2 regions of the Vibrio toranzoniae genome follow, and region 2 is predicted to be linked to the other one. Evidence: predicted binding sites of a transcription regulator. Region 2 holds the regulator's gene; the other holds the start of a gene.
The links. The regulator PurR, encoded in region 2, represses purine synthesis genes. The targets are predictions, from matches to a motif close to TNANGNAAACGTTTNCNTNA.
Positions count from the first base shown of each region.

Region 1: a site for PurR is predicted at 3,295-3,314, ahead of purL (phosphoribosylformylglycinamidine synthase). Genes of this name have one in related genera too.

Region 1 is NZ_AP025514.1:2,431,404-2,446,743, reverse strand. It holds gene OCU50_RS10975 (AbgT family transporter) at 1-207, shown strand, start outside; partial or broken gene tadA (tRNA adenosine(34) deaminase TadA) at 496-1,099, shown strand; gene OCU50_RS10965 (hypothetical protein) at 1,163-1,297, opposite strand; gene mltF (membrane-bound lytic murein transglycosylase MltF) at 1,591-3,159, opposite strand; gene purL (phosphoribosylformylglycinamidine synthase) at 3,502-7,464, shown strand; gene dapD (2,3,4,5-tetrahydropyridine-2,6-dicarboxylate N-succinyltransferase) at 7,637-8,668, opposite strand; gene ushA (bifunctional UDP-sugar hydrolase/5'-nucleotidase UshA) at 9,170-10,870, shown strand; gene OCU50_RS10940 (MarC family protein) at 10,946-11,587, opposite strand; gene OCU50_RS10935 (GGGtGRT protein) at 11,826-12,815, opposite strand; gene OCU50_RS10930 (iron-sulfur cluster assembly scaffold protein) at 12,839-13,531, opposite strand; fluoride riboswitch at 13,726-13,810, opposite strand; gene OCU50_RS10925 (YebG family protein) at 13,966-14,259, opposite strand; gene OCU50_RS10920 (LysR family transcriptional regulator) at 14,348-15,244, opposite strand.
Region 2 is NZ_AP025514.1:1,111,992-1,127,331, reverse strand. It holds gene fdhF (formate dehydrogenase subunit alpha) at 1-2,164, opposite strand, end outside; gene mukB (chromosome partition protein MukB) at 2,459-6,919, opposite strand; gene mukE (chromosome partition protein MukE) at 6,916-7,722, opposite strand; gene mukF (chromosome partition protein MukF) at 7,703-9,040, opposite strand; gene cmoM (tRNA uridine 5-oxyacetic acid(34) methyltransferase CmoM) at 9,166-9,951, opposite strand; gene elyC (envelope biogenesis factor ElyC) at 10,067-10,915, shown strand; gene torR (two-component system response regulator TorR) at 11,074-11,787, opposite strand; gene torD (molecular chaperone TorD) at 12,043-12,690, shown strand; gene purR (HTH-type transcriptional repressor PurR) at 13,007-14,011, shown strand; cyclic di-GMP riboswitch class I at 14,182-14,267, shown strand; gene OCU50_RS04955 (TfoX/Sxy family DNA transformation protein) at 14,395-14,985, shown strand; gene OCU50_RS04950 (TVP38/TMEM64 family protein) at 15,121-15,340, shown strand, end outside.

The sequences.
Region 1 (15,340 bases), 1.3 Mb from region 2:
AATATCATTTCTCCGATGATGGTGTTTTTCCCATTAGTTGTTGTTTACATGCAGCGTTATGTGAAGGGGTCAGGCATTGGTTCATTAGCCTCTATGATGATGCCATACTCTATCGCGATGGCAATTGGTTGGTCTATCTTCTTGCTAGCTTACTGGGCGCTTGGTATCCCACTAGGTATCCAAGCACCTTACACTTACACAATGTAAGGCCCCACTAAGTCATATTAAGCTGCACTAATAAATGTTAAGCTCGCACCGAACAAGCGGGCTTTTTACTGATTATTTTCCAATGTTCTATATTTATTAGGGCAGCTTTAATGAGCTAATGGCTATTTTTATTCCGTGTTTCGTATTCCTTATACTGAGTATAAGACTAGGATCTAACTTAAATAGCACGGTATTCTCAGATAACCGAACTCTATTTTTAGTCACTTCAATTAGAACCCCGTTAGTCACTTTATTTCACGATATTGTCCACTTTCGCTAAGATTAGGTATGCTTTATTGCATACCTTTTTTGTTCCTATTTCTTTGTTTTTCTGGAGTTCCCTTTGTCAGACTATCAATTCAGCCCTCAAGATGAAATTTTTATGCGACGTGCCATTGAGGTGGCTAAGCGAGCTGAGAGTGAGGGAGAGGTTCCCGTGGGTGCCGTGTTGGTAAAAGATGATGAGATTATCTCTGAAGGGTGGAACCGTTCGATTGGTAGTCACGATGCCACGGCACACGCAGAAATCGAAACTTTGCGTAAAGCGGGGCAAGCTCTGGAAAATTACCGACTGCTCGATACCACTTTATACGTCACGCTAGAGCCATGCCCTATGTGCGCGGGCGCCCTGTTACATAGTCGTGTAAAACGCATTGTGTTTGGTGCGCCTGACTTGAAAGCTGGTGCGGCGGGTACAGTATTGAACTTGTTTGAAAGCCAAGCCTCGTACCACTATGCCGACGTTGAATATGGCCTATTAGAAGAAGAGTGTCGCGAGCAATTGCAGGCATTTTTCAAGCGTCGTCGAAAAGAGATCAAAGAGCAAAGAAAACGACAGCGATTAGATGAAGAGCTGGTCGAAAAGGCAGATAAAAGCCACCAGTCTGAATAGAGCGTGCCGCGCTCATGAGACGTTAAGAATAGGCACTTTCTATGCGAAAGTGCCTACGTAAACTTACTCGGCAATCATCTGCATGAAAGCACGGTTGCGCCAAATGATCTTTTTCTTATTATTTGAAAGCATACGCTTACGACGGTTTGCAGCAACGGTCTTATCAAGGCGCTTCGGTTTCAGCTTGTTCTTTATCATTTTAACGATTTCCTATTTGTCGTCTGACTTGTAGTTTGGATCAATGTTTAATTATAGTGTTATTCGTTCTGCCACGTTCGAATTTGCTTCGAGAGACATTCTACTCAACATTCGACGTCTTGATGAGACAACCCGTAATATTGATTATGGTGTGCCGTTATAAAGTTCGATTGTTACTGCAATATGACACGCTGCCTCTAAGCCTCCCTTTGCCGATCCCACTCCGTTAGCACGAAGCCATAAATTAGGGTAATAAAAAAGAGCAAGGCTAAATGGCATTGCTCTTTTAGATTTTACTGTGGGGAAGCAGAACTATTAATAACCGACTGAGCAGCATTGATGGCTGATTCAGAGCCTGAAATCTCTAAAGGCGGGATCACGACCAAATCTTCAAGGCTCGCTTCTTGTTCTTTATGCCGCTTATTTACATGGCCGATAATACTCTGGTAATAACGGCGAATGTTTTCAACGTAATTTTTTGCTTCATCACCGCGGGCGTACCCGTAACGAGTATGTCTATAGTATTTCTTCTGTCGTAATAGAGGTAACCTATCTTTTACATCCCCCCAAGCATCAGGATCGCCACCTTGTGCTTTGGTTAAGCGACGTGCATCCATCATGTGCCCGTAACCTACATTATATGATGCAAGGGCAAACCAGATTTTCTCATGTTGGGCAATGGAGTCTGGGACCCGGTTTACGATACGACGCAGGTATTCGACCCCACCCTGTACCGATTGCTTAGGGTTGAGACGGTTAGTCACACCAACACTCTTCGCTGTAGGTAATGTCAGCATCATCATACCGCGAACACCCGTCGGTGAGCGTGCGACAGGGTTCCAATGTGACTCTTGGTATGCCAAAGCAGCAATTAAGCGCCAATCAAATTCTTTCGAGTATTTCTGAAACAGTGGTGACCATTTTGGTAGTTTGCTATCTAACGCGCGGATAAAGGCACGAGTATCAACGTAGTCAAAGGTACCAATGTGGCCGATATATTTCTCTTCCAGTGAAGCCAATTCACCAGATTGCTTTAGGTGGCCGAAGAACTCGATCAGTAAAGCATAAAGACTTTCATCTTCAGATCTCTGTAAATACCAAGAGATTGGTTGGTCTTCTGTGAGCTCAAAAGCTAATGCGACGTCTGGGTACAAACGTTGTGCCAGTGATAGCTCGATAGAGTCTGCCACCGTAAATAAACGTTCACCTGTCGATACTTCTTTTAGCAGGTCATTGATGTCTGCATTGTCGACCGCATCGTAGATAAAGTCATCGTGTATTTTCTGCAGCTGCTTGAGTGTTGGTTCGAAGTGTGAGTCTTTCACTACCACCAAAGCTGGAGTTAACGTGTCACTGGATGGTGTTTCTTCCGATTGAGTTTGTGCGTTTACAAATTCAGCCTGACGTTCGTTTTCAAACGAAATCAGTTGTTCGAGGTTTCTTGGCCTCCATTGACCTTTCTTGTACACGACTTGTTGGCTTACATAGTAATAAGCAGGTGCAGCGCGATACGCACGTGTCAGGTTATTGTTTTGTGTTAATCCGGTTGCGATGAGATCGATTTCACCTTTCTTTAAAGCAGGGAATAGGCCGGATAAGCGGTAAGCGGGTTTAACCTCAAGCCTTACACCAAGCTCTTGTGCAAACTCACGAGCTAACTCGTAATCTAAGCCTGCTGGGCCATCAGGACCAATGTAATAAGAGAGTTGGTTATTGAGGGTTCCGACACGAAGAACGCCGCGATCTCGTATCTGCTCAAGGACACTTTTAGGTTCAGATTCAATCTGGCACCCTGTTAGTCCAAACAAGGCAATAGCGAGCAGAAGGAATTTAAACGAAAAGGTGGGCGTAAATTTAGGCATCAAAATGAAATCTCGAAAAGTGGAAGCCCCTTTATACCAAACCATGCAAGGCTGGCAAAGTAGGTTTAATTAAACAGATGTAAAAGTGGTGATAAATGCAGCAAAAGTACCATTTATACAGAAAGATAAAAAAAATAACGCAAACGGTTGCTTTTGGTGTTACGTCACAAAAAGAAATGCTTTATAATGCGCTCGCATTGAAGAGGTGGAATCGGCATAGGTTTGGCAACCTTCGGGAAATACTCTCAGGAATAGCTTCGAAGAAAACAGTTAGGTTGTACCTGTAACCCACTGAATTTATTCCAATACTACCTTAATCAACTGCATAAGAGACCTAAGCACATGAGAATTTTGCGTGGCTCCCCAGCTCTATCTGAGTTTCGTGTTAACAAGCTTTTAGAGCTTTGTCGTGAATTAAGCTTACCTGTAACAGGTATTTACGCTGAGTTTGCCCACTTTGCTGATTTAACGGCAGACCTAGACGAGTCTGAGGTTGAGAAGCTAGAAAAGCTACTGACTTACGGTCCAACGCTTCCTTGTACAGAGAATGGTGAAGAGCATGAACCTGAAGGTTTACTGCTGCTTGCAACGCCACGCCCGGGCACTATCTCGCCTTGGTCTTCAAAATCAACAGATATCGCACACAACTGTGGACTGGCTAAAGTGTCACGTCTAGAGCGCGGTACTGCTTTCTACATTGAAACCTCTGCTGAACTTTCTGAGCTTCAACTTGTTGAGCTGAAAGCAATTCTGCACGATCGTATGATGGAAGTGGTTTTTACTGACTTCGAATCTGCAGCGGCACTGTTCACGGTTGCTGAGCCTGCTCCATATATGGAAGTTGAGCTATTAGCAGGTGGACGTAAAGCGCTTGAAGAAGCAAACGTTACCTTAGGTCTTGCACTTGCGGAAGACGAGATTGATTACCTTCTTGAAAGCTTCACAGAAAAGCTAGGTCGTAACCCGACTGACATCGAGCTAATGATGTTTGCACAAGCGAACTCAGAGCACTGTCGTCATAAGATCTTTAACGCTGATTGGACTATCGATGGCGTGAAGCAAGAAAAATCATTGTTCAAGATGATTAAGAACACCTTTGAAACGACACCAGAACACGTTCTGTCTGCTTATAAAGATAACGCAGCGGTAATGACAGGTTCTGAAGTCGGTCGTTTCTTCCCAGATCCAAAAACTCGCCAGTACAACTACCACCAAGAGAAAACACACATCTTGATGAAGGTTGAAACGCACAACCACCCAACGGCTATCTCTCCTTGGCCGGGCGCATCAACAGGTTCAGGCGGTGAAATCCGTGATGAAGGCGCAACGGGTATTGGCGGTAAGCCAAAAGCTGGCCTGGTTGCTTTCTCTGTATCTAACCTTAAGATCCCGAACTTTGTTCAACCTTGGGAAACAGACTTTGGTAAGCCAAGCCGTATCGTTACTGCATTGGATATCATGCTTGAAGGTCCTCTTGGTGGCGCGGCATTCAACAACGAATTTGGTCGTCCAAACCTACTTGGTTACTTCCGTACTTACGAAGAGAAAGTCAACTCTCACGCAGGTGAAGAAGTCCGAGGTTACCACAAGCCAATCATGCTGGCTGGTGGTCTTGGTAACATCCGTGATGATCATGTTCAGAAGAAAGAGATCCCGGTAGGCGCAAGCCTAATTGTTCTTGGTGGCCCTGCGATGAACATCGGCCTTGGTGGCGGTGCGGCATCTTCAATGGATTCGGGCTCTTCTTCTGAAGATCTAGATTTCGCTTCGGTACAACGTGAAAACCCAGAGATGGAACGTCGTTGTCAGGAAGTGATCGACCGTTGTTGGCAGCTAGGTGATGCGAACCCAATCGCATTCATCCACGATGTGGGCGCGGGCGGTATCTCAAATGCCCTTCCTGAGCTAGTAGACGATGGTGAGCGTGGCGGTATCTTCAACCTACGTGACGTGCCAAACGATGAGCCGGGCATGAGCCCACTTGAGATCTGGTGTAACGAATCTCAAGAACGTTACGTAATGGCCGTTGCTGACGAAGACATGGCAACGTTCGACGCAATTTGTAAGCGTGAACGCGCACCATACGCAGTGGTTGGTAAAGCGACTGAAGAACGTGACCTGAAACTTGAAGATTCACACTTCGACAACACGCCAATCGATATGCCAATGGACATCCTATTAGGTAAAACACCTAAGATGCACCGTGACGCGAAGACGCTAAAAGCGAACAACCCTGCGATTGACCGCTCTGGCATCGAGATGAACGAAGCGGTTGACCGTGTTCTTCGTCTACCAACAGTGGCTGAGAAAACATTCCTTATCACTATCGGTGACCGCTCGGTAACTGGCCTTGTTGCTCGTGACCAAATGGTTGGTCCATGGCAGGTTCCTGTTGCTAACTGTGCTGTAACAGCAGCAAGTTACGACTCTTACCACGGTGAGGCGATGTCTCTTGGTGAGCGCACGCCAGTTGCACTACTAGACTTCGGTGCATCAGCTCGTCTAGCGGTTGGTGAAGCAATCACTAACATTGCTGCGACCAACATCGGCGATATCAAACACATTAAACTGTCAGCGAACTGGATGTCTCCTGCGGGTCACCCAGGTGAAGACGCAGGTCTTTACGAAGCGGTGAAAGCAGTCGGTGAAGAGCTATGTCCAGCACTGGGTCTAACTATCCCTGTGGGTAAAGACTCTATGTCTATGAAGACTAAGTGGGAAGAGAACGGCGAGCAGAAAGAAGTCACTTCTCCGTTATCTCTTGTTATCACTGCATTTGCTCGTGTTGAAGATGTTCGTAAGACGATTACGCCTCAGCTTCGTACCCCGAATAACCTTGAAGGCTTAGGCGCTACAAGCCTAGTACTTATCGACCTAGGTAACGGCAAAAACCGTCTAGGAGCAACGGCATTGGCACAGGTTTACAAGCAGCTTGGTGACAAGCCAGCTGATGTAGACAACGCAGCGCAACTAAAAGGTTTCTACGAAGGCGTTCAAGCACTGGTTGCTAACGACCAAGTTGTGGCTTACCACGATAAAGGTGACGGTGGTCTATTCGTAACACTAGCTGAGATGGCATTCGCAGGTCACTGTGGTGTTAATGCTGATATTGCGGCGCTTTTATCTGCATCAGAGAACAGCGAAGATACGCTAGCAGCACTCTTCAACGAAGAGCTAGGTGCAGTAATCCAAGTACGTAACGACGACCTAGACGCAGTACTTTCTACTCTTGCTGCAAACGGTCTAGAAGCGTGTTCACACGTAATCGGCTCTGTTGCTGATTCTGATGAGTTAGTGATTAAATCAGGTGAGACTGTCGTTATCGAACGTAACCGTACTGAGCTACGTACTATCTGGGCTGAAACTACGCACAAGATGCAAGGTTTACGTGATAACCCAGTGTGTGCTGACCAAGAGCACGAAGCGAAGAAAGACAACTCAGATCCAGGTCTGAATGTTATCCTAAGCTTCGATGTGAACGAAGATATCGCCGCACCATTTATCACTGGTTCTATGATAAATAAAGGCGCTAAGCCTAAGATGGCAATTCTGCGTGAGCAGGGTGTTAACTCTCACGTTGAAATGGCAGCAGCATTCGACCGTGCAGGCTTCGAAGCAACTGATATTCACATGAGCGACATCCTAACGGGTCAAGCGGTACTAGAAGAATACAACGGCCTTGTGGCATGTGGTGGCTTCTCTTACGGTGACGTATTAGGTGCAGGTGAAGGTTGGGCTAAGTCGGTTCTATTTAACGACTCTACTCGTGACCACTTTGAAAACTTCTTCAAGCGTGAAGATACTTTCTCTCTAGGTGTGTGTAACGGTTGTCAGATGTTATCTAACCTGCGTGAACTTATCCCTGGAGCTGAGTACTGGCCACGTTTCGTTCGTAACGAATCTGAGCGTTTTGAAGCTCGTTTCAGCCTAGTTGAAGTTCAGAAATCTGATTCTGTATTCTTCAATGGCATGGAAGGTTCTCGTATGCCAATCGCTGTTTCTCACGGTGAAGGCCGCGTCGAAGTGCGTGATAACGACCACCTAAACGCGATTGAAAACTCAGGTACAGTTGCTCTACGTTACGTTGATAACAACGGTAACCAAACGCAGCAATACCCGAATAACCCGAACGGTTCGCCAAACGCTATCACTGGTTTAACAACGACGGATGGCCGTGTGACTATCATGATGCCTCACCCAGAGCGTGTATTCCGTACAGTTGCTAACTCTTGGTCTCCAGAAGGTTGGGGCGAGAATGGCGCTTGGATGCGTATGTTCCAAAACGCACGTAAGAATGTGGGTTAATCTGGTTCACTAAACCTAAGAGTTTTAAAAGCTAATAAAAGCGCAGACCTAAAGGTCTGCGCTTTTTTGTTAGGCTTGATGTTTATAGAGCTAGGATCAAAAAAAGCCGCTGGATTTAACCCCAGCGGCTTTATGATTTATAACAAAATGCATCTAGCATCTAGCGCGTAGATTAGTTGTTGCTGTGTAGCTCGCTGTTTAGTTCAACAGCAGACTTGTTCGCTAGACATTCAATTTGACCAGTGATCGAATTGCGACGGAACAGAAGATCAGAAACGCCAGCTAGGTCGCGAGCTTTAATGATTTCGACTTCGTTGCCTTCTTTATCTAGCATACGAACCTTAGTACCCGCAGTCACGTAAAGACCAGACTCAACCGTACAACGGTCACCCATTGGGAAGCCAAGACCCGCGTTTGCGCCTAGTAGGCAGTTTTCGCCGATAGAGATAACCATAGTACCGCCACCAGATAGCGTACCCATTATAGAGGCGCCACCGCCGATGTCTGAACCGTTACCCACAACAACACCTGCAGAGATACGACCTTCAACCATGCTTACGCCAGTTGTACCCGCATTGAAGTTGATGAAACCTTCGTGCATAACCGTTGTACCTTCACCCACATGTGCGCCAAGACGAACACGAGAAGTGTCAGCAATACGAATACCTGTTGGTACCACGTAATCCACCATTTTAGGAAACTTGTCTACGCAATCTACAGACAGAGCGCGACCAGCAAGGCGAGCTTCGATTTGACGCTCAGCCAGCTCAGGAAGGTCGATAGGGCCTTCGTTTGTCCATGCGATGTTGTGCAGTAGACCGAAGATGCCGTCCAGTACTGTACCGTGCGGTTGTACTAGGCGGTTAGAGATAAGTTGTAGCTTAAGGAAGCCTTCAGCAACTGATGCTGGCTTCTCGTCAGTCGCAAGAACAACAAGAACAAGTGGTTGCTCAGATGCTGCTGCTTTTTCTGCAAAAGATGCGTTTGCTGCATCGTCGTTTGCTGCGAATGCTTTCGCCAGTTCTGCGCTTTGTGCAGCAGAGATTTCGATAGCTTGGTTGCCTTCAGTGTAACCTGCAACCTCACCAACAGCTGCTACAAGAGCATCGCTTGGGTTTAGAAGTGGGTTAGGGAAGAACGCTTCAATGATTTTATTGTCGCGATTTTTGGTTGCCGTACCGAAGGCTAGTGAAAAGTAAGCCATGTTAAATCTCCATATGATGAGTCTTGATTTTGCTATTCAATAACAACGGCTCGAATAATAAGCGCTGCCGTTAGCAAAGTTAATTTAATTGCGTTCATCATAAAGAGAGCGCCTCTGTTATGAAAGAGCGTAGGGGGATAAAGTCTGTAAAATGATACTGCTTGTCTTTTTAGCGATAGTTTTTATTATCCGGATACTAACCTAAGAGCTTAACGAGTCGCACTCACTTTAGTTGCACGTAACAACCTCTATTCAATATTTGATACTTATATTAAGTGAGCTCTTTGTTATCAGTATCAATAGGATTAGTCACACTTCCTTCATAAATATATGTTTATTATGAAAATTAATCGAGTTCTGTTGATTTATCGTTTGTGCTTACAATCTGAGTAAATACCCAAACTTTCAACCAACTAACTAAGATGAAAATCACTAAAAATTAAAAAAATATCAGTATATTCCTGCAATAACGACATTAAAACGATGAATAAAGGATCTTCTATGAATTTTACTAAGTCTTTACTGGTGCTCTCTATCGGCGTGGCGATGGTTGGCTGTGGCTCGGATAGTGACGATATCACGGTGACATGTGATACCGCGGATTCTTGTACCAAGTTTACGGTTTTGCATACTAACGATAACCATGGTCGTTTTTGGGAGAACAGTAAGGGTGAGTATGGGATGGCGGCTCGTAAGACGCTGATTGATAGTATTCGTGAAGAAGTTACTCAAAATGGTGGTGAAACGATCCTATTGTCTGGCGGTGATATTAATACCGGTGTGCCTGAGTCTGATATGCAGGATGCCGTCCCTGATTTTGTTGGTATGAACCTTCTCGGTTACGATGCGATGGCATTAGGCAACCATGAATTCGACAACAGCTTAGATGTACTAGACATGCAGGCTGAGTTGGCTGACTTCCCTATGCTAGCGGCGAATATTTATATAAAAGATGGAGACACAGTTACTGATGAACGCCTTTTCTCTCCATATAAAGTATTTACCATCAATGGGTTAAAAATTGCGGTTATTGGCTTAACGACCAAAGACACAGCGAAACTTGTTAATCCTGATAATGTCGCGACGATTCACTTTGCTGACCCACAAGTCGAAATCAAGAAAGCGATACAAGAAATCGAGGCCAATGAAACGGTCGATCTGATTTTTGCTACGACTCATATGGGGCACTACGCCGATGGTCAGCATGGTAGTGAAGCGCCTGGCGATGTATTGCTTGCTCGATCCCTAGAAGAAGGGCAGCTAGATGCAATTATTGGTGGGCACTCTCAAAATCCAGTTTGTATGGAAGGCAATGAATACGCAGATTTTAATCCGGGAGATGATTGTAAACCGGACCAACAAAATGGTACTTACATCATGCAAGCTCACGAGTGGGGTAAGTATGTAGGTCGAGCTGACTTTGAATTCTATGACGGTAAATTACATTTAGCGAAATACGCTCTGGTTCCGGTGAACTTAAAAGAGAAGGATGAAAATGGTGATTATCAGTTTATCCAAGCTGAAATTGAACCAGACTCAACTGTGATTGCGACGCTTTCTGCGTATCAACAGCAAGGACAAGAGTTGCTTGATGAGGTTATCTCGAACACAGATGCGAAGCTTGAAGGTGAGCGTAATGTGGTTCGAACTGAGCAAACTAATCTTGGGCATTTGTTAGGGGAAGCTTATCGTACATATAAGCTAGTGAATGCTGATTTTGGTGTGATGAACTCTGGTGGTGTACGTGATTCAATTGCAAAGGGAAAGGTGACGTATCGCGATGTGTTGACGGTGCAACCTTTCGGAAACTTCGTGACCAAAGCAACGATGACAGGGGCTGAGGTGAAAGCGTATTTAGATGTGGTTGCGACGATGACTGCGGGTTCTGGTGCTTATGCTCAACTCGACAACATTAGCTTAACCGTCGACTGTGATTTGAGCGATGTGACTATTCGAGATATCAACGGTAAAGGCTTTGATCTAGCAGATACTTACACCTTCTCTGTGATCAGTTTCAGCGCGGCTGGTGGTGATGACTATCCTGTAATTGATGTTGAATCGACTCAAATGACAGACGCCTCCGTACTGCGAGAGTTTTTTGTCAATAACCCTCAAGTGAAAGCTGACGATTATGCTCCAGTGGACGGTGAACTCATCTATAGGAGCAATGGCGTAGACGTGAAAGGTTGCCCTGCGAACTGATTTTTAAGAAGGCCCTGAAGACAATAGCCAGCGAATCGCTGGTTATTTTTTTATAAAATTTAGTGAAATCAAACGCTAGATAAACAGCGCCTTATAAGCTTGCTCAATCCCTTCAATCAACATCTGCATACCGATAACTGCGAGTATCAACCCCATCATTCGAGTAATCACGTTCAGTGCGCTTGGCCCTACGGCTTTCACGAAGCGTTCGCCGAATACAAATAATACGTAGGTTAAGGTGCACAGAAGACCAAAGGCGACGATGGTTATTATGGTTTCGTAAATGCCTTCAGTGCTGGCGAAGTTCATCGCGGTGGCTATAGTGCCGGGGCCGGCCAGTATTGGCATGGCTAAAGGTGATACTGCGATGCTTAGCGCTGCGTCTCTTTGGGCGTCTGAATTTACTTTCTCTTTCGCTTTGGCGTGTGTTGAGTCGCCTTGAAGCATGTGGAAGCCAATCAAAAAGACCAGAATACCGCCCGTGATGCGCAGTGCGTACAGCGTGATACCAAAGAGATCGAAGATCAGTTTGCCAGAGAGCGCAAACGTACTGACGATGACGAATGCGATAAACACTGAACGGAAGGCGATGGACTTGACCGTTTCCCTATCATTGTCACCGGTTAATCCAAGAAAGATTGGCGTATTAGCGATTGGGTTCATGATGGCAAAAAAGCCCATGAACACGGTAATGGTATGAATGATGAGCTCTTTCATATTATTCCTTTGAAAAGATGCAGTTAAATACCAATGGTTGGTGTATTTAATCTTAGATACAAATAATTATTAGAAATAGATAGTAGAGCAAGTGTGAATAAAAAACAGCCAGCATAAGGCTGGCTGTTTGGTTTAGTGATAGGTGTAGAGTTTTGGTCGTGCGTTATTGCGAGTTTCTCAATTAACAAGCTCTACAAAGGCTCTATATGACAGGCCGACTATAGAGCTCGTTTTGTCGCTATGCGTTTTGAGATTCGCTTACTGCGACAGCCAATGCAACCGTAGCACCCACCATTGGGTTGTTACCCATACCGATGAAACCCATCATTGCGACGTGAGCCGGAACAGAAGAGCTACCAGCGAACTGAGCGTCAGCGTGCATTCTGCCCATGGTATCTGTCATGCCGTAAGACGCAGGGCCAGCGGCTACGTTGTCTGGGTGTAATGTACGGCCTGTACCGCCGCCAGAAGCAACTGAGAAGTAAGGCAAACCTTGGCGAGTGCGCTCTGCTTTGTAGATACCAGCAACAGGGTGTTGGAAGCGTGTTGGGTTGGTTGAGTTACCCGTGATACTCACATCCACTTCTTCTCTGTGCATGATCGCAACGCCTTCACGTACATCATCAGCGCCGTAACACAAGATCTCTCCACGAGGCCCTTGTGAGAAGCGGCGACGTTCTGTTTCAACTAGCTCACCCGTTTGGTAATCAAATTGAGTGCGAACATAAGTAAAGCCATTGATACGAGAGATTAAGTATGCGGCATCTTTACCTAGACCGTTTAAGATAACTTTCAATGGTGTTTTGCGTGATTTGTTCACGTTCAGCGCAATCTTGATCGCGCCTTCTGCTGCTGCAAAAGACTCATGGCCTGCAAGGAAAGCAAAGCAGTGACTCTCTTCATTCAGAAGGCGAGCAGCCAGTGCGCCATGGCCGATACCGACTTGGCGTTGCTCCGCAACACTGCCGGGTTTTGTGAATGCTTGAAGGCCTTCACCAATGATATTCGCCGCTTGTTCTGCGTTGTTCGCTTTACGGAACAGAGCCAATGCTGCACCAAGAGTGTAGGCGTCAGCTGCGCTTTCAAATGCGATAGGTTGAGTGTCCATCACTAATGCTTTTGGGTCGACATTGTGTGATAAACAGTATTGGTTTGCTTGCTCTAAAGAGTCGAAGTTCATTTCTGCCAATACGCGAGTTACTGATTCATTAAATTGAGTGTTCATCATATCTTTCCTCTTAATTGGCAAAATTATTGTTGGCGTGGGTTAATGGTGGTCACGGCTTCGTCGAAGCGACCATAAGTCCCTGTCGCAAGGTCAGCAGCTTCGTTCGCTGGTATGCCTTGGTTAATCGCCTTCATCATTTTGCCGAGGTTGAGATATTCGTAGCCAATCACTTCGCTGTGATCATCAAGCGCAAGCTTGGTCACGTAACCTTCTGCAAGCTCTAGGTAACGAACGCCTTTCGCTGAGGTTGAATAGCTGGTGCCGACTTGGCTGCGCTGTGTTTGACCTAAGTCTTCCAACGCTGCGCCGATCTCTAGGCCGCCTTCAGAGAAAGCAGACTGAGTTCGACCATAAACAAACTGCAGGAAGATCTCGCGCATCGCTACGTTGATAGCATCACATACTAAGTCAGTATTGAGTGCTTCAAGGATGGTTTTTCCGGTGAGGATTTCAGCGGCCATCGCGGCAGATTGCGTCATGCCTGAACAACCAATCGTTTCGATTAGCGCTTCTTCAATGATGCCGTTTTTTACGTTAAGAGTCAGTTTTGCAGCACCTTGTTGTGGTGCACAAGTGCCAACACCATGGCTTAAGCCAGAAATAGCGATGACATCTTTTGGGCTAACCATTGCGCCTTCAACTGGAATTGGAGCTGAATTGTGAAGATCACCCCTTTGAATAGGGCACATTGATTGAATTTCTGAAGAGTAGTGCATAATGTTTTCTCACTTATAGAGCCATTTAAGACCTAGGGCATTGAGAAAACAGGACGTGTTGGAAGAGGTGCGGTTAATTCACTACAGATCTTGAGTATCGATAATCCAAAGGTGTCATGGATCTTGGTCTTAAAAGACTAAGTCCATTTCAAAATGGAGGAATAGCGATACGTCCAACAGTTTTACCTGTTTTCGATTCTGTAGGAGTCATTAGCACTGTTCGGAAAGAACGGGCGGTTGAAGCAAAAGCTTAGGTGGAACCCCATCACCTGATGGCTATAGATTAGATCTTTATCACACTTTCATGCAAGCGAATGTTTAGAGCAATTTCGACTATAAACAAGCTTCATTATATTTCGATAAGTATAAAAAAACGCCAATAACGAACTCTAATTAGAGGCGTCATTGACGTTTTTTAGAAAGGTATCAGCTAGTTAAGCTGCATCTTCTTCTGCGTCTTCAACAGCTTCAAGCTTCTTAGCTTTTTTCGGAGCTGGTTTACGCTTAGCACCTAAAGCGTAAAGAACTTCTTCTTTGTTCTTCGCTAGGTACATTGCAAGTTCTTCTTGCTTGCCTTCATCTTCAACTAAATCGCTTTTGCCTAACAGTTCAAAAAGCTCATCAGCCATATCCAGCATTTTGTCGTATGCGTCAGCTTCGGCTTTAGAGGTAAAAGTCATTTTCTCTTCTCCGTTGCGTTCCACCACGTACTTGACGATAACAGCCATGGTTAATCCTCTAAGTTTGATAAATTTTACTGGCTTTTTATACAGTTTCTGATGCTAAAAGTCCAGTTGGAGCCCGAACTATGCGGCCTCAATCTTGATGTGTAGCCCAGTCTTCACAATAACTCATGAAAGATTTCAGTAGTGGGCTTTGATATTTGTCTTTATGGACCAGCATCCAGAATCGACGTTTCATGTCGAGTGGTACATCAAGTGCTTTCACTCGGCCTGAATCAATCGCGCGTTGTGCCGCTAGACGCGATAAGCAGGCAAAGCCCAGACCTGCAGAAACAGAGTTGATGATCGCTTCGGTGGTGTTGAGCTCAAATGATTCATACCAGTGCTCGATTCGCGGTGCAACGGCACGCAAGAAAAACTCACGTGTACCTGAGCCTGATTCGCGCAATATCCAATGACTGTCTTCTAAATCATGCAGAGCAACTTTGTCTTGTGAAACGAGAGGGTGTTGATTACTAACGATAATACACATCTCATCGCTACTGAACTGGCTAGATATCAATTCAGGGTGGAGTGTTTTTCCTTCAATTAGCGCGATATCCAGTTCATAATCCACCAACTTTTGGCAGATCAGCGCACTGTTTGAAATGAACAAGCTCTGGTCTTGATGTTGAGTTCGTTCGCGAAAGCCAGAGAGAATAAAGGGCGCAACCTGATTACCAATCGTGTCACTCGCGCCAACCTTGAGATTACCACTTAATGGTTGGTCATCACGGAACAAAACATCGATGCCCGCAGCTCGGTGAAGTATCTCATCAGCCAAAGGAAGTAACTTTTGTCCCTCCTGATTGAGAATTAATCGGTTGTTAATCCGGTCAAATAGAGAGTGACCCAGCTGCTTTTCCATTTCGCCCAGCGCCATGCTGACAGCAGCCTTAGATAAAAACAGTGCTTCCGATGCGGCGGTAAGCGTCGAATGCTGGGTAATGGTGACAAACACTTTGAGTTGTTTGATTGAGATATTAGCCATCAGGTTCCTAGTTTTACGCTGCTGGTGGAAAGGGTTGTTCAGTATTGGTGAACACTTGTTATATATAATTGGATATTGTTTAACGAAGCGCAAGCG
Region 2 (15,340 bases):
TAAGGATGTCGGTATCGCCTTGTTTTCTATCACGAGCATCCACCATCGCACCAGTTGGACACGCCTGAATACAAGATCCACATTGAACACAGTTAGAATCGCCCATTAAGGTCTTATCCGCACCAAAATTAGGGCGACACTCAGGCCTTGAAGCTGGCTTGCCGTCTGATTGGTTCATGAGGCTTAGAACACCATGAACGTTCTGCTCACGACACGCTTGGATACACTGGCCGCAACTGATGCAACGATTGGCATCAAAGATAATGAATTCAGAGCTATCATCGACAGCAAACTTCTGCCTTGTTAAACCAACCTTCGCTTCTTCAGCGCGAATCGCTTGCCAGCTGTCGTTAGAAGCCACATCGATTTTGTATTTTGGATGCGTTTGAGTAGCTTTGTATTCGGTCGAATAGTCTCTTAGGTCGCAGTTTGTATTAGCTTGGCAGCCGCATTCTAAACACCTTGCTGCTTCCGCAATTGCATCGGCATTATCAAAGCCTGTTTCTACTTCCTCAAAACTTTGCTCGCGCTGCTCTGGGGTGAGCTCTGGCATGATTTTACGCGCCATGCTTTGTATCGACTTGTACTGCTCGGGATCAATGGCTTTGAGTTGCTTGTGTTTTCTTGAGTTAAACGGTTTAGCCGGAATATTTTCCATATCACCGTTGAAGAATCGGTCGATTGCTTTTGCAGCAATACGTCCGTCTCCGACCGCTTCAACCGCGGTTGCAGGACCTCGTCGGAAATCACCGATACTAAATATATTACCGGTACCGGTATGCATGGTTTGTGGATCCGCGTCCGCAGTATTCCAACGTGTTAACGGGATTTCTAGTGACTCATTGTCCATGAAGCTAAGATCAGGCTTTTGCGACACTGCAGCAATAACCGTATCGAAAGCCTCAACAAAAAACTCACCCGTTGGTTTCGGGCTTCGTCGACCCGATGCATCCGCAGGGCCAAGCGCCATACGCTCTAATCTGATTTCAGATACATGGCCATTTTCACCAGCAATATTCTCAGCCGGGTTAGTCAAGAAGTGAAACTTCACCCCTTCGTGTTCAGCTTCTTCAATTTCGTAATCTTCTGCTGGCATTTCATCTCGTGTACGACGATAGATCAACGTGGTATCAGCACCATCACGGACGGCTGTTCGAGCGCAGTCAATCGCGGTATTACCACCGCCGATTACCGCGACTTTCTTACCCGTAATGAAGTTTTTGTCAGTCACATAATCTTTCAGGTAATCGACACCCAAATAGCAGCCACCAAGGTCACTACCGGGATAATTCATCTCAACGGCTTGTGACGCACCCACTGCTAAGCAAACCGCATCAAAATCACGGCTAAGATCTGACAAGGTGAAATCAACACCAAGCTTCTTATCGCACGCTACTGCCATTCCGTTACGACACATGAGCTCGATTTCTTTATCTAGAATCGACTTCGGCAGACGATACTCAGGAATACCATAACGCAACCAACCACCAGCTTTAGGCATCGATTCGTAAACACTGATGTCATAACCTTCATTAGATAGGTAATAACCTGCTGTTAAGCCACCAGGGCCACTACCAACAATCGCTATGCTCTTACCTTGATTGGGTTTCTTCGCTGGCATGTAGCTCTCTTGAGCGGCCAGATCGGCATCGGCTGCATGACGTTTTAGCTGACGAATCGCGATGGATTCATCGACCAAGTTACGACGACATTCGGTTTCACAAAAAGCAGGACACACACGACCAATTGAGAGCGGCATTGGCAATGTCTTTTTGATCACTTCGATCGCTTTGATGTGATCATTTTGCGCAATATGATGGAGGTAAGATTGGATATCGACACCCGCAGGGCAAGCGGTTTGGCATGGTGCCTCACAGTCAGCGTAGTGGTCTGCCATGATACGGTTCAGCGCATCTTGTCGATGCGTCGTTAGCTGTTTAGATTGAGTGGTGATGTTCAAGCCATTGGCTACCTCAAGCTCACAAGAACGTGTCACGCCCATCCCATCCACTTCAACCACACACAAATCACACGGCACTTTGTCCGTTGTGTTGTTCAAACCACATAACGATGGAATCTCTAAACCACATGTTTTTGCTGCCTCAAGAACGGTTTGCCCTTGCTCAACGATTCGAAATTTTCCATCAATGACAATTTGAATCATACCTTAGTCCTACCTTTGCCTTTCGCACACGCGAGTTATCAACAATTAAAAATATAAGCAATACAATATCGTTAACATTATTAGACTCATGGCATTACCATACATTATCTGTGGACTTGTACGTGTGACCTCAAACAAGTTCCATTGATAATAACCATAAGGTATGAGTGGTCTTATCAGTATCGATGAGAAGATTGAGCTGGAGGCATTCAGTTGAAAAAATTAAATGTGAGGTACAAAAAAGCCCCTAATGGTTAGGGGCTTTGAACAAATATCATTGGGCCATTACCGAGCTTACTGCTCAGCTTCTTCGATAAGCTCTTGAACCGGAGAGGCTGGTTTATTTTGCGCAAAACCACGCAGGCCAACAACGTGCACGTGTTCGTGATCTTTGAATACCTTACGTACCAGTTTGTAGGTTGTGCCTTTTTCTGGGCTAATGTTCTCTGGGGCTGCAATCAAAAGTTGCATGCCTAGACGATCACAAAGCTCAAACAGTGTTGAGATAGATTTTGCATCCAAACGTGCTGCCTCATCAAGGAACAACAAGCGACATGGGACGATATCTTTACTACGAAGTCGACGAGACTCCTCTTCCCAACTTTGGATAACCATCAACAGAATGGATTGACCCGTACCGATAGCTTCACCCGTAGAAAGTGCGCCCGATTCAGCTTGTAACCAACCGTCTGAACCACGGTTAACTTCTACACTTAACTCTAGATAGTTACGGTAATCCAGTAACTCTTCACCCAGAACCTGTGGAGAGCGTTGACCCATATCGATATGTGGGTTAACACGCTGGAACAGCTTCGCCATTGCTTCTGAGAAGGTAAAACGGGTGCTTTCAAACAGGTCTTTATGTTGCTCTTGCTGGGTAGCGAGCCCGGACAATAAGATCTCGTGGCTTTCACGGATCTTAACGTTCAAACGTACACCCTTAACCTGACCAAAGTAAATATTAGACAAGCCTTGATTCAGCATGCGAATACGGTTCTGCTCACGCTGAATCGTCTTCTTAATGATGCTAGCTACCGACTCAGAACTGATCGCTAGGCGGTTTTCACGCTGCGTCAGTTCTTCTGTTAGACGAGCCAGTTCAACTTCCATCTCTTCGATTGCTTCAACCGGATCATCGGTATGAATGATGTCTTGGCGAATACGCTCACGAAGGTGTTGGTAAACCGCAATATAGAACAGTACCTTACGCTCTGGATGAGCATTGTCTTCTGATAGGCGTAGCGAATCGCGTAGATCTTCATTGTCAGCCACCGCCAAACGTAGCGCACCCAATGATTTATCCGACATTGAACGAAGTTCGCCAGCCGTTAGGTAAGCCAGCTCACGCTTGTGGAGACGACGCTCAACATCATTCTCACGAGCTAAGCGAAGTACTGAACACCAACCTGCTTTCGCTGCAACCACGAAGGTACGAAGCTCTGTGTACTCTTTCTGTACTTTCTTAAGACGCTTAGCCAGTGCTTTCATCTCAAGTTCAGTCGAGGTAATCGTACGCTCGTATTCACTCTTACGGCTACGAGAGGTGTGCAAACGCTCTTGAAGCTCGTCACGACGACGTACAGCACGCTCTTCAGAGCCTTCATCAGCGTTTACACCGAACTCTTGAAGCTCTTGCTTAAACTCTTGAACTGTTTCTTGCTTCGCTTGATGCGAGCTCTTCAGTGCCGCCAATACTTGGTTGTATTGGTTCATCTGTTCGCGAGCTTGCTTCAAGCCATCACGGCCTTTGGTTCTTGCTTGTTCTGCTTGAACCAGTTTCGCTTTAAGCTGCTCGCTTAGTTCACTGCTTTTGTTAAGCAAATCAACAGAGTCTGCGTAAGCAAAGTAGTGACGACGCTCAATCAAATCAGACAGTGCGAATACTTTGCCTTTTAGAGCTTGTAGCGCTTTATCAGCTTGTTGATATTCCGCTTCTAGCGCTTCAAATTGCTCAGGGTCTGCGTCTAGTGCAGAAACAACCTGCTCCAATGAATTAAGTGCTTTACCGTGATTGTTCAAGAAAGACTTCGCTTCACTCAAACGCTCAAGTTGTACTTCTAGTTCAGCCAGGCGTTCTGCTAAGGTTTCGTCTTCTAAAATACGCACCATAGGCGCGAGTTTGTCTAGCGCACCAAGTGCTTGCTTGCTCTGTAGAAGTTGGCTGCGTTGCTGCTGTTCTTTAGAATCCAACTCAGCCAAAGAACGAACAATTTGACTACGCTTATCACGAAGAGACGCTAGCGCCTGTTCAGGATCGGCGTTGAATGCAACGTGCAGGTGTTTCGCAACAAAGCTGTTGAATGCTTGGTATAGGCGATTCAGTTTTTGTGCATCAAATGCTGCTTTCGCGTGGTTCTCAACAACCACATCACGCTCTTCCCGTAATTTCTCTAGGCGTTGTTCACGAGCCGCACGGCCAAACAACGGGATCTCAGGGAAGCGAGAGTAACGCATTTGGCGATCGTTAAGCTGAACACATACAGCGCCTTCTAACTCGTCGGCATTGAATGAGCTGTCATCAAACGCATCGACATCACCTTCTAGGATGTAAAGGTCTTCTGGACAATCATCAAGGTCCACTAGCTTCTCTTTAATACCACTAAGATCAGACACCACAATCGCATGACGAGCTGGGCCGTACATCGCACTGAAGTAAGGTGCATCACCAATCGTGATATCGTCGTAGATTTCAGAAAGTAGCACGCCTCCAAGCATATCCGCGAGGCCTTTCAATCGACGATCGTTAGAACCACCCGGTGAAGCTAAGCGTTCAATCTCTTGATCAAGTTCAGCACGACGAGTTGCCAATCGCTCTTTCGCGGCCGCTTGAGATTTCTCATCTTCAAGTACTTGCTGCATGTGAGTCATCACTGCTTGGCTATCTTCGAGCTCAGCTTCGGTTTGATCTCTTAACGCTTCAAGCGCATCGTTTGCCGTTATCCACGCAGGAGCAATGGACTCAAGCTTTTGAATCTCTTGATCGTGGTTTTGTTGCTCACGACGTTGCTCACTCTTCGCTTCACGCAGCTCTTCTTGAGCATACTCAAGCGTTTCGATCTGCATTGCATGACGTTCGCGTTCTTCATCAAAAACCGCTTCGTCAGTCAGTGAGATGTTATGTTGTTTTTGATACTCGGTAGCAAGCTCTTTTGCTTGACGCTGTTGTGCCACGTCACGAGCCATGTCACGGTGCTGAGCACGCCACTGTTGTTCATTTTCAACAACGTGTTTTGCGTTACGGCCTTTTTCTAGCGCCTGCTTAGCACTGTAGGATGCTTCTTTACGGTCTACGTCACCAACAATGCTTTTAACCAAAGATAACGCTTTGTCGAACTGTGCAGACGCAGCAGATGACATGTCTAGCTTATGTTTAGTAGACAGTAGCGTCTGCGTGCTTGATTCTTGTTGGGCTTTTAGCTCAGAAACCAGAGTTAATGCACTTTCTGCGGTAATAGATTCATCACCAAGTAACTGCTTCGTTTTCTCTAATGCTTGAACCGCTTGTTGGTATTGCAATGCACGAGTTTGTTGAACATCCAAAGCTTGTTGATAGTCAGCCAACTGAGTCTTCAGGCTATCCACTTCTTCTTCAGTGATGGTTGCCTGCTCTTCAGCCAGAAGTACGCGCTCTTGGGCTTCTTCAACCACCATCATCTGCTCTTCTAGACACTCATTAAGCTCTTCTAGATCTTCGCTGTAGCGGGCAATTTTCTCTTGCTGACGAAGTGCAGTTTGAACCAGCTGAAGATGATCTGAAGCCGCTTGATAATCTTGCTCTAGCGCAGATTCTTGATCGACCAGCAGTTCAAGCTCTTCTTGGACACGATTTAGCAGGTTGTTTTGATCAAGCAAGGTTTCGCGAGAACCAAACAGTTCACCACGGAGCTTCATGGTTTGATCTAGCTTGTTACGACGATCGTTGGCATGGCGCATGTAATCCGCTGCCACGTAGTTCGTTGATTCAGTGATCAAATGCTTGAACAGGTCACGATCCGACTGCGTTGTCTTGATCGCTTCTAGCGTCATGCGGTTTTCGCGTAGTGCTGATTCCATATCTTGGAATGCTTTCTTCACACCGCCATTTTGCGGCAGAAGGTAATCGCGCAGAGAACGCGTAATCGCACTTGAGATACCACCATAAAGTGATGCCTCAATTAAGCGGTAGAACTTAGATCGATCACTGCTGTTACGCAGTTTCTTAGGAACGACACCGTACTCAAACATCTGTGAGTGGTAATCAACAATCGAAGAGAAGGCTTTGAAATGTGCACCTTCGTATTGTGCAACTGCAGCTTTCACATCGTTCAACTGACACACTCGAGCGTGACTGTCTGAAACGTTCTGAATCAGTACATCCGTTGGTTTCACATGGCTTGGAAGACCTTGGATAACGAACGGTTTGATATCGACTTTCTTGTCACGACCTGCCACTTGCTGCAGTTTTACTGCAAACAGTAGACGTTGATTACGAGAATTCACAACGTCTAGCGCCGCATAACATGCGCCAGGTTGAAGCTTACCGTAAAGGCCTTTATCACGAGACGACTGTGAGCTGCCCGCTTCCGTCGTGTTACGGAAATGCAGAAGGCTTTGGTCAGGGATCAGTGCTGTGATGAAAGCCGCCATCGTGGTCGACTTACCTGCACCGTTACCGCCAGAAAGCGTTGTAACCAATCCATCAATATCAAAAATACGCGCAAAGAAGCCGTTCCAGTTGACCATGGTTAATGATTGATACTTACCTCTTTCAATCATGCTTCACCTTCTACTTTTGTTTGTTCGCCATCGTTCGACTCAAGGTCAAAGTCAGCTTGATCGTTAAAAATGTCTTGTTGACCGTTTTCGTCTACGTCTGCATCGACTTCTGATACAGATTCTGCTTGCTCTTCATTTAACAAGCTACCTTGGTTAGGCTCTTGAGTATGCACCACAGCCTCACCATCACGGATAAGACGTAATTGCGCTTCTTTCATATCATCACCAACACGTACGTCAGCACCGAAACGGAATACCGCTTCGCTAATACGGAATTTACCCGTTTCGCCAATCGCAATCAGCATACCGATGCGGCGTAGACGACGTAGAGAAGTACGTACTTTTTCGAATAACTTTTCTTTGTCTAAGTCAGAGCCAGACGCACGGTTGGTTGCTAGCTTCATGAGTTTTTTCTCATCCGCTAACGCCATTAGCTCTTCAAACAACTCTTGGTTGTTGAAAATGCCTTCGTGCGCTAAACGTTCTGGGCTTAGGTACAAGAAACACAATACCTTGCCAACCAACATGTCCAGTTCAGACAACACACTACGACCAATGAGAGACGTAGAACGCGGACGCAAGTAAAAGAAGCCTTCTGGCGCTTTCACAAGCTCGGTGTTGTAGCGTTGATAAAAATGCTGAAGCTCAACTTCAAAATCAGAAAGTAACGCGTGGTTATCTAGATCTTCTGTTGAAATATGCTTACCTGAACGCAGCATACTGTCTAGCGCGGGGAACAGTGGGTTCGCTATCGCTTTTACCAGTTTCTCTGGCATGTAATCATCAGTACTTGTTAATGACATTTGCTTGTACCTTTGCACCGAAATCGTTGATTGCCTGCCAATCTGGCTGAATAGCCTGATAGTCAGACTCTGAGTAACCTAAGCGCACCGCTTGGTCGACAACAATTCTGGCTAAATCAAAATGGTGTGTGCGAGGGTGTGCAGCGAGGTAGTCGCGTAGCACAAGGCCAAGATCAATTGGCGAACCTTGCTGTTTGTGAGCTTTTAACATCTCTGCAATTCGGTCTGAAAGCAGATCATTCACTTGCTCAAATTCTTCGTATTCTACGTCGATTGGCGCTTGACCCATCACTTCGTCATCACGAAGCACGAGTGCTTCATCACGCAGATCGGTGAGCTTCTCAGCATCGGCGTAAGTCAATAACCACGGCGCATCAAAGTAGTCGGTCACCGACTGACGCAAGCGTTGGCTAAAGGCACGGTTTTTATCCATATCAATCGCGGTACGGATAAACTTGTGAACGTGGCGGTCGTAACCGATCCACAAGTCGATCGCTTGCTGACCCCAACTGGTGATTCGGTCAAGCTTCATCTGCAAACCGAATAGGGTTTCGCCAACGAACTCGAGTTCATCGTCACCGTAAACAATTTCTTGAATATCGAGGATCTGTGTTTGCAGTTCATCACCCGCTGCTTGCAAGGTGTCTTGCAATTCTTTTAGCGTGGACGAGGTTTCTGATAACAAGGTTTCACAGTTGTTAATCGCCTCTCGCCAATCTTTGTTTAAAAGGTCGGCAATTTGCTGCTTAACGGTTTGCTGCTGCTCATCCATAACACGTTGGTTAAGATCAATTTGATCGAAAATTTCACCAACAGAGTATTTGAGCACACCGTATACGTTCTTTCTCCAATGTCCTGGCGTTCCGCCTTTTTGTGCTGCTTCAATGGCTTTTGCCATCTCATCTGCAACCATAGAAAGCTGGATAGACAATTTTAATTTGGAGAACTGACGATGACGTAAGTAATAATCTGAGATACCAATCGCCAATGGTGATAGGCGATAAATACTCGTGCCATCAGTGATTTCGCTGGTAAAGCGGCTAATCAACTTCTGTTTAACCAACTCGTTGATGGCATTGTTGGCACGAAACGCCGACGCTTCGCCAGTATCTTCAAACAGTCGAGTGACAATGGCAAATGCATCGTGCAGTTCACCCTCGCCTAACTCTTCATCGAACCTTTCATTGCTTAGTACTGCGATAGCAATCAAAAATGCTAAGCGCTCTGGTGGCAAGTTTAATGAAAAATCATGCTGCTTGACCCAGCCCACCAACTCATCAATTGGCTGCTCTTCGGCAGTTTGAGTCATTTCACTCATTGTGGTTCCTGTTACTGTTCTTTGTCATATCGAACATGTTAGATATGACGCCTATTTCTTTATGACGCGGGCTTCTTACGATCGCATAGCGCATGTTGTGGCTTCTTTTACCACATTCACCGCTGTTATTGTGCAGGTTTTTGAGCCCAAACGTGAATATAACGGCCTAGCGACAGATATGGCTCCTGGCGACATAGCTGTTTTTCTAGTTCCAATACATCTTCAAATTGGTAATCGCCCATGTACTCCATATTACCTATGTAGTCACTAAAAGAGCGAATGCCAGATTTACCGCAGATTTCCAGACCGGCGTCTTCTATCCATTGATAAACCTCTTCAGGCTTCAAGCCTTTTTGTGGTTGCAGCTTAAACCGTTTTCGATGTGGCATCCCATTCAATACATGAGGAATGTTGCCACAAATCACATTTTTCAGGACTAATCCGTGGTGGTTGTAAAACATTATCGAGGCAACGCCACCCGGTTTTACTTGTTCTAACAATAAATCAAGCGCCTCTTTTGGGTCGGCTAGCCACTCCATGACCGCGTGAAACATCACAAAGTCGACTTTCTCATCGAGGTGTTCTGCCACTTTTTGTACCGGTGAATGAATAAATCGATACTGCTCTAACAAACCCGCTTCGCAGATACTTTCTTCTGCGAGTTTAAGCATCTCAGATGAGAGATCGCATAAAGACACGTGATGTCCAAGCGCGGCAATTTTTTGCGACACCTGTGCAAGTCCCCCTCCAGCATCAAGCACATGCAACGGTGAAGATGAATGCTCAAATTTGCTCAAAGCTTGCTCTAAATCTTCCCATACAATGACTTGACGGATCTCTCCTTTGTCAGAGCCGTAAATATTTTTTGCAAATTTGTGGGCAATATCGTCGAAATTACGGTCTTCAGTCACGGCTACTTGAGTTATTATGTCCTATCGTGCCTGCTATTCTGTCACAGGAATTTCAGGAATAAAGAGGCGATGTCTCTTTTTACTACTAAGTGATGTTTTTTCGGACTATTCGGATATGTTTGAGCTGAAAAAAGTAGTGTCTTCGTTACTGATGCCACTGCCAGCAATGTTAATTCTCGCCTTTCTGGGTTTAGCCCTAGTGATGTTTACTATCAACAGGAAGACGGGTTGCCTAATTACCCTTTCAGCCCTCTGTGGTATTTTCCTAATCGCTTTCCAGCCAGTTTCTAGCCAACTTTTAATGCCAATGGAAAGGCAACACACCGCTTTTTTACCCGTCGACGATACCGTCGATTACGTGATGGTGCTTGGAAGTGGTCACGTCGTAGACGACCAAATCCCGCCTACATCAGAGCTTAGCCGCACCGGTTTGATGCGTTTGAGTGAAGGAATTCGTATTCTACGTCTTTATCCTGGTGCCAAACTCATTTTGTCTGGCTACGGAGGAGGCACTGAAGTGAGCAATGCTAGAATGATGGCTAAGGTTGCCCTGGCCCTCGGCGTAGCAAAACCAGACATCATTTTGCTTGAGACAGCAAAAGATACCTGGGAAGAAGCCCGCCAAGCTGCTGCGTTTGTTAAACACAAGAGAATGGTATTGGTGACTTCTGCTAGTCATATGACTCGTGCATTGAATGAGTTCAATGCTGCAGGTATGGATCCATTACCTGCACCCACAAACTACCTTGCACAAGAAGGGATTGTTGAGCCTTGGAATAAGTATATGCCTAAGGCGCTCTACCTTGAGCAAACCGAGCGTTACTGGCACGAGACTATGGGATTGGTTTGGCAAAGCCTACGTGACTGGCTAGACACCAGTAGGGACATTTCAGAAGAACCGGTTGTTGTTCCTGAAGCTTCTAGCTTAGCTGAGGAAGACAGTGAAGTTTCTGCAGCACAATAAGCTCAGCTCAGCCTATTGAGCAGATAGAGCAGCAAAGAAATTTGTAGGTTCTTAGCTCGCTGGCAATAACCGTTAAGTAATAAAAAGCCGAGACATCAAATGATGTCTCGGCTTTTTTCCTTCAAATATCGTTACTAATGATAATTTCCCAAAGGGTATTAGTCACCAGCGAACATATAACCTTCACCGTGAACCGTCACAAAAATCTGTGGATTCTTAGGGTCGAACTCCATTTTGGCACGCATACGACGGATTAGTACGTCGATAGTACGGTCATTAGGCGCGTCCACTCGATGACTGATCATATTAAGAATACGTTCACGGCTTAACACTTGGTTAGGGTGGGAAGAGAGCGCTACTAGCAACTCATATTCCGCTTTAGTCAGTTTAACTGGATCACCGTTTTGGCTTAGTGCGCGACGAGGAATATCAAACGTCCACTCACCAAAACGAACCACAGATTCATTTTCTGTTTCTTCTACCATAGCGACCGCTATTTTACGAGCAGCAGCAATACGCCAAAGTAAGTTTTTAACTCGAACCAATAACTCGCGAAGTTCGAAAGGTTTAGTAACATAATCGTCTGCCCCCATTTCTAGGCCTACGATTTTGTCGATGCTATCCGTGCGTCCAGTAACTAAAATAATTCCAATGTCTGATTGACTGCGTAATTCGCGAGTTAGCATCAATCCATCTTCGCCTGGCAAGTTGATGTCCAGCATAATGAGGTCCACGTTGTTTTCTTCTAACACGCTTCTCATTTGAGCGCCACTTTCTGCTTCGCTCACTGTGTAACCTTCGTTCTGGAAGTATCCAACCAATTTACTGCGGGTTACCACATCATCTTCTACGACTAATACGTGATAGCTCATCTACACCACTTTTCTTATTTAATAGTTTCAATGACTATTCTATTCATAACTAGTAACAATTCTAGTGGTGCAGAAGATAAAAGCCATAAACATGGATTTTTTTTGATACAAGACAATCTTAAACCTTGCTATTTATCGTCCATAACAATTCAATATGGGCATTACCACTAACGAGTAGCTTTGCGCTGAGCAAATATCACGGTTAGTTAGACTGAATACCCCGGGTATACGAAAGACGATATTAGGATCAATCAAATGAAAGATACAAAAGCGTTCAACGAACAAAGAGCAGAAATCTACTGGTGGTTATCAAGCTTATTCGCCAAAGAACTCACTCAAGAAGAACTCGATCACTACCACTCTGTTGAGATTCGTTCTTTCTTGACTGGCTTAGGCGAAAATAAAACACTAGAACCTGCGATTAATAACTTAGTTGACGCACTAAACCGTCTGCAAACACGTGAAGACGCGCAACTGGAACTGTCTGCTGACTTTTGTGATCTTTTCTTAAAAACAGATAAACATGGCGCTCTTCCGTACGCTTCTATGTACATCGGCGAAACTGGACTATTGAACGATAAACCAGCAAAAGAGATGGAAGAGATCATGGCTAAACACAACTTAGTGGTTAACCAAGACCTGAAAGAGCCAGCGGACCACATTGCTATCGAACTCGATTTCCTTGGTAACTTGATCATTCGCTCTAACGAAACTGAGCTTGAAGAAGAGCTAGAAAAATCATTTTCTGTTCAACAACAGTTTATCGAGCAACAACTCCTTACTTGGGTACCCAAGTTCAACGTGAAATGTCATGACGTTGACGAATTCGGTTTCTACGCTTCAGTCTCATCTCTGTTACTCGCCTTCTGTAATTTAGACGCTCAATATCTAGCTGGTGACTAAACTTATTGCATGACTAGGTAAATAAATTCAATAGAATGTGACAATTCACCCGGATTTCAGGGTGAATTTTATTGCGAGTAACTTCTAGTCAGTCTAAAATTGTGACCGCAAACGATAAAATATGAAACATTCACGAAATGCTATGCTTATTTAAGTTCAGAGCATTTCGGTGTTAAGACAAGCCGCTCAATAGCGGTTTTTTGTTTTTTAGCACGTTAGTACCCAAAGAGCCCTACAAATTACAGCTCTTAGTTAGGTAGCTTAACGGCTACTTTATTCCGTACTTTGGGAAAGTAGCTTCTAATAGGATAAAACCATGGCCACGATAAAAGATGTCGCTCGCTTAGCCGGCGTATCGACAACCACCGTTTCTCACGTAATCAACAAAACACGTTTTGTTGCAGAAGCGACTCAAGAAAAAGTAAACAAAGCTGTAGACGAACTGAACTATGCACCAAGTGCTGTTGCTCGTAGCTTGAAGTGTAATACAACGCGCACTATCGGCATGCTTGTTACTCAATCAACCAACCTATTCTTCTCTGAAGTTATCGATGGTGTTGAGAGCTACTGCTACCGTCAAGGTTACACTTTGATCCTGTGTAACACAGGTGGTATCTATGAGAAGCAACGTGACTACATTCGAATGCTGGCAGAGAAACGTGTAGATGGCATCTTAGTTATGTGTTCAGACCTAACTGAAGAACTAAGAGTGATGTTAGACCGTCACGCTGACATCCCTAAAGTTATTATGGACTGGGGCCCAGAGAGCTCTCAAGCTGATAAGATCATTGATAACTCTGAAGAAGGTGGCTACCTAGCAACCAAGTACCTGATTGAACGCGGTCACTCTAAAATTGCCTGTTTAAGTGGCCACTTAGACAAAGCAGCCTGTGTTGAACGCATTGCCGGTTACAAGCGCGCACTCAACGAAGCTAAGATTTCTACCGATAACAACATGATCATCGAAGGCAACTTCGAGTGCGATACGGCAGTTCTTGCTGCAGAGCAAATCGTTGAGATGGAAGATCGCCCGACTGCTGTATTCTGCTTTAATGACACGATGGCACTAGGTCTAATGAGTCGCCTGCAACAGAAAGGTATTCGTATTCCTGAAGATATTTCGATCATTGGTTACGACAACATCGAGCTGGCTGAATACTTCTCCCCACCTTTAACAACGGTGCACCAGCCGAAACGTCGTGTTGGTAAAAATGCTTTCGAAATTTTATTAGAACGTATAAAAGACAAAGATCATGAAAAACGTGTCTTCGAAATGCACCCTGAAATCGTAGAGCGATGTACAGTTAAAACGTTAAATTAATTGATAAAATGAGTTTAATTTCATCAAGCGCACCTTTAGGTGCGCTTTTTTTATCAGCAACCAAAGTGAACCTAGATGCACAACACAAAGATCATTAATTGAAGCAATATCACATTTTGAAATAACAAGTGTGAGCCTCATTCAACAAAAACTTTATTCTATTCAATCAGTCACGCACAGGGCAAACCTCTTGAAAAAGTGGGACGCAAAGCTTCCGGCCTAAACCACTCGTTGGTATGGTAGCGGGGTTACCGATGGCAAAATGCAGTAACTACTAATCATTTAGTAATTTACGGCCTATTGACAATTTTATTGCAACATTTTGCTAATCTCTCGGACCTGCTTATTTGGTGGCGTAGTTCAAATACACCGAGATAAATAACATGGATAAACCGATACTAAAGGACTCAATGAAGTTATTTGAGCCCCTAGGAAAAATAAAATCACGCTCAATGTTTGGTGGATTCGGTCTTTTTGCTGATGACACAATGTTTGCTCTGGTTGTTAATGACCAACTGCACATACGAGCAGACAAATGCACAACAAAGCAATTCGAACAACAAGGGTTTCAACCATACGTCTACAAAAAGCGTGGCTTCCCTGTCGTTACTAAATATTTCGCTTTACCTGAAGGCTTATGGCAAGACCAAGAGCAAATTTTGCAGCTTGCAACCACGTCTCTGGGTTTTGCTAAAGAAGAAAAAGCTGAACAGTCTTCTGCTAAGCCGACCCGACTCAAAGATCTTCCGAATCTTCGACTCGCGACTGAACGTATGTTGAAAAAAGCAGGTATTGATTCCGTAGAACGTTTATATGAATCTGGCTCTGTAAACGCGTTTAACGCTATTAAAGAATCACATACATCCTCTGTCAGTATTGAACTACTTTGGGCGTTAGAAGGAGCAATTAATGGTACACATTGGTCCGTAATTCCACAGCAACGTCGTGAAGAACTTATAAATCGTGTTAACTAACGCTGTTAGCTTAAACCTATCGATACAACTAAGCCGCATTTCTTGCGGCTTTTTTTATATCTGCTGAAAGTTAATCTATGCTTTGCCTGTCTATCTATACTATCGGTATGCATTGAAAATTTAGAGGAAGTATCAATGAGTAAGAAAATGATATTGGGTATTGTGTTGGTCGTAACAATTGTCTTGTTAGGCATCAATTTCGGCCAGTACTTAACGCTTGAAAATGCTAAGACCCAACAAGCTGTTTTAAATGACTACATTGACAGCAACTTTATTTCAGCTGCCGCTATCTATTTTATTGCGTATGTAATGATTACTGCTTTCTCAATTCCTGGTGCCGCTGTTGTCACCCTGC